One region of the Streptomyces sp. NPDC093071 genome, then DNA from elsewhere that is predicted to be linked to it. Evidence: riboswitches for the same ligand, from Rfam matches in the RefSeq annotation. Region 1 holds a riboswitch; the other holds the start of a gene.
The links. Region 1 has a riboswitch for cobalamin ahead of ACIQD7_RS03305 (ABC transporter substrate-binding protein). Riboswitches for the same ligand answer to the same signal wherever they lie in the genome.
Positions count from the first base shown of each region.

Region 1 (3,770 bases):
TGACCAAGGGGGCCCTCGACACGATGACCCTCGCCCTCGCCAAGGAGCTGGGGCCCCGGGGGATCACGGTCAACACCGTGGCCCCCGGCTACATCGCGACGGAGATGAACGCGCGGCGCCGGACGACGCCCGAGGCGAGCGCCGCCCTCGCCGCGCTCTCGGTCTTCAACCGGATCGGGACCCCCGCCGACGTGGCGGACGTGGTCGCCTTCCTCGCCTCCGACGACGCCCGCTGGATCACCGGCCAGTACGTGGACGTGACAGGCGGCACCGCGCTCTGAACCCGTGCGGGGAGGGGCGTCGGAGACCCCTTCCGCACCCCTCCTCGGGGCGGTTCCCGGTGGATAAAGTGGGGGCACGATGACACGTTTCCGCGAGAGCGTCCGGTCCCTGCTGCGCGAGCAGGTGCTCGACGCCGCCTACCGCCTCGTCGCCGCCGAGGGGTGGAGCGGGCTGCGCATGACCTCCATCGCACGGGCCGCCGGCATCAGCCGCCAGACCCTCTACAACGAGTTCGGCGCGAAGGAGGCCATCGGCAACGCCCTGGTCCAGCGCGAGCTGGAGGGCTTCCTGATCGGCATCGAGCGCGAACTCGACGCGCATCGAGGGGAGTTGGAGGCGGCCGCGGCGGCCGGCGTCGGCTACACGCTCCAGCAGACCGTGGACAACCCGCTCATCAAGAGCGTCCTGGTCGCGGCGCGGGGCGGCGAGGACGACCTCCTCGCCTACCTCACCACCCGCGCGGAGCCGGTCTTCGGCACGGCGATGGCGATGCTCGACGCGTACGCGACCGAGGCCTGGCCCGACGTGGACGAGGAGTCCCGCGGCCTCGCCGTCGAGACGGTCGTGCGGCTCACCGTCAGCCACATCGTCCAGCCGGTGGCCTCCCCCTCGGAGACGGCGGCGCGCATCGCCAGGATCACCACGAGGATCGCCTACCCCGGCGGCGCCTGAGACGGCCCCGTCCCGCGCCGGACGCACGACGAGGCCCGGTGCCGAACACGGGGGATCTTCGGCACCGGACCTCTGTTGAATATTCTACGAGATCGCCGGGGGTGCTCGCACCCGCCCCGCCGGGCGAAGAGGTCCGGCGGGCGCCGACCGGTCCCGACGGGCGAAGCGCGGGCCGGCGGGGTACACCTCCCCTGAGACGCGGACACGGCCGGACCCGGCCGGGACACCCCTCGCCCGCGTCCCCGACGCCGAGGAGGAGGCCGCCGTGGAGGGCAGGAGCAAGGGATTCGTGCATTCCTTCAACCGTCTCGGGGGATACGGGTTCGTCGTCCCCGTCGGCTCCGAGGACCAGGTCTGGTTCAGCGCGGAGGACATCGAGGACGAGAGCCGGACCGTCTCGGAGGGGCAGCAGGTCTCCTTCGTCCTGGTCCTCGGGGACGGCCGCTTCGAGGCCAAGGAGCTGCGCGTCTGACGCCCCCGCGCCCCGGGGCACGCCCCCGGGCCGGTGGTACTGTGCCGAGGCCAGTCGCACCTTTGTACGCACCCGAACGGGTGGGTGCACGGGTCAGGGAATCCGGTGCGAGACCGGAACTGACGCGCAGCGGTGAGGGTGACGGGCGGAGCATCGGCCACTGGGCGGCGACGACGGCCCGGGAAGGCGCCCCGTCCGGCCGACCCCGAGTCCGAAGACCTGCTGGCGGCCCCGGCGGCACACGCGCGCCCGGGGAGCACCGTACGACAGGCTCCGCGTATGAGCCGTGGCCGCAGAAGGAAGCCCCGTGCCGCTCGCACACCCCGTCCGCTCCGCCGTGCCGTTCCTCGCCGGAGTCCTGCTCCTGACCGCGACCGGCTGCGGCACGGTGACCACCCCCGCCCCCGACCGGCCCGCCGGCGGCGCTGGGAAGGCGAAGACGGGATACCCCGTCGTCCTCGACGACAACTGCGGACGGCCCGTCCGCGTCGAGCGCGCGCCGGAGCGGGCCGTCGCCCTCGACCAGGGCGCGGCGGAGATCATGCTCTCCCTCGGCCTCGCCGACCGCATGGTGGGCACCGGCACCTGGACGGACCCCGTCCTCAAGGGCCTGGAGAAGGAGAACGCCAAGGTCCCGCGCCTCGCCGACCGCTACCCCTCCTTCGAGAAGGTCCTCGACGCCGAGCCCGACTTCGCCGCCGCCTCCTTCACGTACACCCTCGGCAAGGGCGGCGTGGCGACCCGCGAGCGGTTCGAGGAGCTCGGCGTCCCCACGTACCTCTCGCCCACCGACTGCGTCGGCAAGGACAACAGCGGCGACGGGGACGGCGTCCGCGTCCGGCCGCTCACCATGGAGACGGTCTACGGCGAGATCCGCGACCTGGCCCGGATCTTCGCCGTCCCGGAGCGCGGCGAGAAGCTCGTCGCGGAGCTGAGGGCCCGCGTGACGAAGGCCGCTTCGGGCGGGGATTTCAAGGACGCCACGGTCCTCTACTGGTTCGCCAACGCCGAGGCGCCCTACATGGCGGGCTGCTGCGGAGCCCCCGGCATCGTCTCCCGCGAGCTGGGCGCGAAGAACGTCTTCGACGACACCAAGGAGGAGTGGCCCCAGATCAACTGGGAGACCGTCGCCGACCGCGACCCCGACGTCCTCGTCATCGGCGACCTCACCCGCCGCTCGCAGTCGGCCGAGAGCGCCGCCAAGAAGATCGAGTTCCTGGAGTCCGACCCGGTCACCCGCAGCATGACGGCGGTCAGGAACAAGCGGTACGTGCTGCTCAGCGGCCAGGCGCTCAACCCCACGATCCGCACGGTCGAGGCCGTCGAGAAGGTGGCGGCCGCGCTCCGCTCGTACGGTCTCGCCCAGTGACGCCCACCGCCGCCAAGCCGTCCCCGGTGCGCGCGGGAGCGGCGGCCCTGCTGTGGACGGCGGCCGGACTCGCGCTCCTGGCCGCGTCGGTGGCCGTGGCCATCACCATCGGCCCGGCCCGCATCGGCGTCGCCGACGTGTGGGCGACGGTCGCCGCCCACCTCGGGGGCGGCGCCCCGGCGCTCTCCCCGATCCGGGACGGCATCGTGTGGGACCTGCGCCTTCCCCGTACCCTCCTGGCCGCCGTCTGCGGCGCCGGGCTCGCCCTGTGCGGCGCGGTGATGCAGTCGCTGCTGCGCAACCCGCTCGCCGACCCCTTCGTCCTGGGCGTCTCCTCCGGCGCCTCGACCGGCGCGGTCGCGGTCGTCGTCCTCGGGATCGGCGGAGGACTCCTCTCCGTCACCGGCGGGGCGTTCCTCGGCGCGGTCTGCTCCTTCGCGCTGGTGCTGCTGCTCAGCCACACCCTCGGCGGCTCCACGGACCGCGTGGTCCTCTCCGGCGTCGCCGCCATGCAGCTCTTCTCCGCCCTCACCTCCTTCGTGGTGATGACGGCCGCCGACGCGGAGACCACCCGGGGCGTCCTCTTCTGGCTGCTCGGCTCGCTCGCCGGGGCCGGCTGGACCGACGTGTGGGTGTGCCTCGGGGTCCTCGCGGTGGCCCTGACGACCTGCCTCGGGTACGCGCGGACCCTGGACGCGTTCGCCTTCGGCGAGGAGGCCGCCGCGTCCCTCGGCGTCGCCGTCGCCCGGACCCGGATCGTCCTGCTGTGCGTCACCGCCCTCCTGACGGCCGCCCTGGTCTCCGCCGCCGGGGCCGTCGGCTTCGTCGGGCTCGTCCTGCCGCACGCCGCCCGCGCGCTCACCGGCCCCGGCCACGCCCGGCTCCTGCCGGTCACCGCCCTGGCCGGAGCGGTCTTCCTGGTCTGGGCCGACACCCTCGCCCGGACCGTCCTCGACCCCCAGGAGGTCCCGGTGG
Region 1 covers NZ_JBIVPH010000001.1:800,962-804,731, reverse strand. The annotation lists gene ACIQD7_RS03320 (SDR family NAD(P)-dependent oxidoreductase) at 1-281, shown strand, start outside; gene ACIQD7_RS03315 (TetR family transcriptional regulator) at 361-954, shown strand; gene ACIQD7_RS03310 (cold-shock protein) at 1,244-1,426, shown strand; cobalamin riboswitch at 1,522-1,647, shown strand; gene ACIQD7_RS03305 (ABC transporter substrate-binding protein) at 1,734-2,795, shown strand; gene ACIQD7_RS03300 (FecCD family ABC transporter permease) at 2,792-3,770, shown strand, end outside.

Region 2 (3,770 bases), on a different contig from region 1:
CAAGCCGCGCGGCGCGCTCGTGCCCGGCGAGGCCGGCCAGTGGACGTACGCGACCCTGGCCCTCGGCTCGGCGCTCGCGCTCTTCATGTACCCGCACTCCATCACGGCGACGCTGTCGTCCCGGAGCCGCGAGGTCATCCGCCGCAACACCACGATCCTGCCGCTGTACTCCCTGATGCTGGGCCTGCTCGCGCTGCTGGGCTTCATGGCGATCGCCGCCGGGATCCAGGTGAAGAACGGCCAGCTCGCCATCCCGCAGCTCTTCGAGACCATGTTCCCGGACTGGTTCGCGGGCGTCGCGTTCGCCGCGATCGGCATCGGCGCGCTCGTCCCGGCCGCGATCATGTCGATCGCCGCCGCCAACCTCTTCACCAGGAACATTTACAAGGACTTCATCAAGAAGGACGCGACCCCGGCGCAGGAGACCAAGGTCTCCAAGATCGTCTCGCTCCTGGTGAAGGTCGGCGCCCTGGCCTTCGTCCTCACCATGGACAAGACGGTCGCGATCAACTTCCAGCTGCTCGGCGGCATCTGGATCCTGCAGACCTTCCCGGCGCTGGTCGGCGGCCTGTTCACCCGCTGGTTCCACCGCTGGGCGCTGCTCGCCGGCTGGGCCGTCGGCATGGTCTACGGCACGGCCGCCGCGTACGGCGTCGCCAGCCCGACCCAGAAGCACTTCGGCGGCTCCTCCGCCGAGATCCCGGGCATCGGCGAGATCGGCTACATCGGCCTCACCGCCTTCGTGCTCAACGTCCTGGTCACCGTCGTCCTCACCTTCGTCCTCAAGGCCGTCAAGGCCCCCGAGGGCATCGACGAGACCTCCCCGTCGGACTACACGGCCGACGCCGGCGACCCGGGCGTGAAGACCGAGATGGAGAAGGTCACCGTCCCCACGCACTGACCCACCGGCGCCAAGGGCCCGGGACCTCCGCCAGGAGGCCCCGGGCCCCGTCGCGTTCCCGGCGGGCACACTTTCCCCCATGGACTTCACGATCAGGGCGGTACGGCCCGAGGAGTACGAGGTGCTCGGCGAGCTGACCGGGCGCACCTATCTGGACGACGGGCTGCTGGCGCACGGGGCGGACGACTCCTACCTGGCGGTGCTGCGGGACACGGCGCGGCGGGCCCGCGAGAGCGAGGTCCTCGTCGCGGAGGACACCGGGGACGCGGCGGGGCGGATCGTCGGCGGGGTGACCTTCGCCCCCGGCGGCACCCCATGGGCCGACATCGCCGTGGCCGGGGAGGCCGAGTTCCGGATGCTCGCGGTCGCCCGGGAGGCCCGCGGCCGGGGCGTCGGGGAGGCACTCGTACGGGCCTGTGTCGACCGCGCGAGGGCCCTTCCGGGGTGTGCCAGGATCGTGCTCTCCACGGGCGCCGAGATGGTCGCGGCGCACCGGATCTACGAGCGCATGGGCTTCGTCCGCACCCCGCACCGGGACTGGGAGCCGATCCCCGATCACTCTCTGCGCACCTACTCCCTGGACTTCTGAACTCGCGTCACGTCCCAGGGGCGACACAACATGTGGGGGGTTCCGCGAGCGGCGCCCCCCACATGTATGCTCGTCCTCGCTGTCGACGCAGGGGAATCCGGCGCGAATCCGGAACTGTCCCGCAACGGTGTACTTCGTGCGGTTTCGTCCGGGGTGAGTCCGAACACCTGCCGACAGTGCGCCCGGTCCTTCCGTTCCGGGTGTCACAGACGTCCGGGCCTCGCGGAGTGGGCCGGTGGACGCGGTGCGTCGTGCGTGGACGCCCGCCCGTCCGCCCTTTCCCCCGCCGAGGCCCCGAGCCGAGCGAGGGAGAGCCCCCACGTGACCATCGCGCCCGCCGATCCGGCTTCGGCCGAGGCTTCCGCGGTCGAGAGCGACGGCCCCGGGACCGTACTGCTGCGGACCCTGACCGACCTCACCGCCGATCTCCCCGACACCGACCCCGGCCGGGTCGCCGCCGCCGCGCTCCGCGGCCGCAGCGCCGCCGCGGACGAGGCGGAGCTGCGCGAGCTGGCCACCGAGGCGGCCGCCGGCCTGATCGCCGAGGACCCGGCGTACTCCCGGCTCGCCGCCCGGCTCCTCACCATCACCATCGCGGACGAGGCCGCCTCCCAGGGCTCGGTGAACTTCTCCTCCTCGGTCGCCGTCGGCCACCGCGAGGGCCTGATCGCCGACCGCACCGCCGAGTTCGTCGCGCTGCACGCCGACCGCCTCGACGCCACGATCGACCGGGCCGGCGACGACCGCTTCGGCTACTTCGGCCTGCGCACCCTCTACTCGCGCTACCTGCTGCGCCACCCGATCACCCGCAAGGTGATCGAGACCCCGCAGCACTTCATGCTGCGCGTCGCCTGCGGCCTGGCCGAGGACGAGAGCGTCCGCGCGCTCGACGAGGTGGCCGCGCTGTACGGCCTGATGAGCCGCCTGGACTACCTGCCGTCCTCCCCCACGCTCTTCAACTCCGGCACCCGCCACCCGCAGATGTCCTCCTGCTACCTCCTGGACTCCCCGCAGGACGAGCTGGACTCCATCTACGACCGCTACCACCAGGTCGCGCGCCTCTCGAAGCACGCGGGCGGCATCGGCCTCTCGTACTCCCGCATCCGCGCCCGCGGTTCGCTGATCCGCGGCACCAACGGGCACTCCAACGGCATCGTGCCGTTCCTGAAGACCCTCGACGCCTCCGTCGCCGCCGTGAACCAGGGCGGCCGCCGCAAGGGCGCCGCCGCCGTCTACCTGGAGACCTGGCACGCGGACATCGAGGAGTTCCTGGAGCTCCGCGACAACACGGGCGAGGACCAGCGCCGCACGCACAACCTGAACCTGGCGCACTGGATCCCGGACGAGTTCATGCGCCGCGTGAACGCCGACGCCGAGTGGTCGCTGTTCTCCCCCTCGGACGTGCCCGAGCTGGTCGACCTGTGGGGCGAGGAGTTCGACGCCGCCTACCGCAAGGCCGAGGCGGCCGGCCTGGCCCGCAAGACGATGCCGGCCCGCGACCTGTACGGCCGGATGATGCGGACCCTGGCCCAGACCGGCAACGGCTGGATGACCTTCAAGGACGCCTCGAACCGGACGGCCAACCAGACCGCCGAGCCCGGCCACACCGTCCACTCCTCGAACCTCTGCACGGAGATCCTGGAGGTCACCGACGACGGCGAGACCGCGGTCTGCAACCTGGGCTCGGTCAACCTCGGCGCGTTCGTGGTCGGTTCGGACATCGACTGGGAGCGCCTGGACGCGACCGTCCGCACGGCCGTCACCTTCCTCGACCGGGTCGTCGACATCAACTTCTACCCGACCGAGCAGGCGGGCCGCTCCAACTCCCGCTGGCGTCCGGTCGGCCTGGGCGCCATGGGCCTCCAGGACGTCTTCTTCCAGCTGAAGCTGCCCTTCGACTCCCCCGAGGCGCGGGCGCTCTCCACCCGGATCGCCGAGCGGATCATGCTCGCCGCGTACGAGGCCTCCGCCGACCTCGCCGAGCGCAACGGCCCGCTCCCGGCCTGGGAGAAGACCCGCGCGGCCCGCGGCGTGCTGCACCCCGACCACTACGACGTCGAGCTGAACTGGCCGGAGCGCTGGTCCGCGCTGCGCGAGCGGATCGCCGCCGTCGGCATGCGCAACAGCCTCCTCCTCGCCATCGCGCCGACCGCGACGATCGCCTCGATCGCCGGCGTGTACGAGTGCATCGAGCCGCAGGTCTCCAACCTGTTCAAGCGCGAGACGCTGTCGGGCGAGTTCCTCCAGGTCAACTCGTACCTGGTGGACGAGCTGAAGAAG
Region 2 covers NZ_JBIVPH010000009.1:102,583-106,352, forward strand. The annotation lists gene mctP (monocarboxylate uptake permease MctP) at 1-901, shown strand, start outside; gene ACIQD7_RS27410 (GNAT family N-acetyltransferase) at 981-1,490, shown strand; cobalamin riboswitch at 1,540-1,680, shown strand; gene ACIQD7_RS27415 (ribonucleoside-diphosphate reductase subunit alpha) at 1,812-3,770, shown strand, end outside.
Region 2: another riboswitch for cobalamin. It lies ahead of ACIQD7_RS27415 (ribonucleoside-diphosphate reductase subunit alpha); the one in region 1 lies ahead of ACIQD7_RS03305 (ABC transporter substrate-binding protein).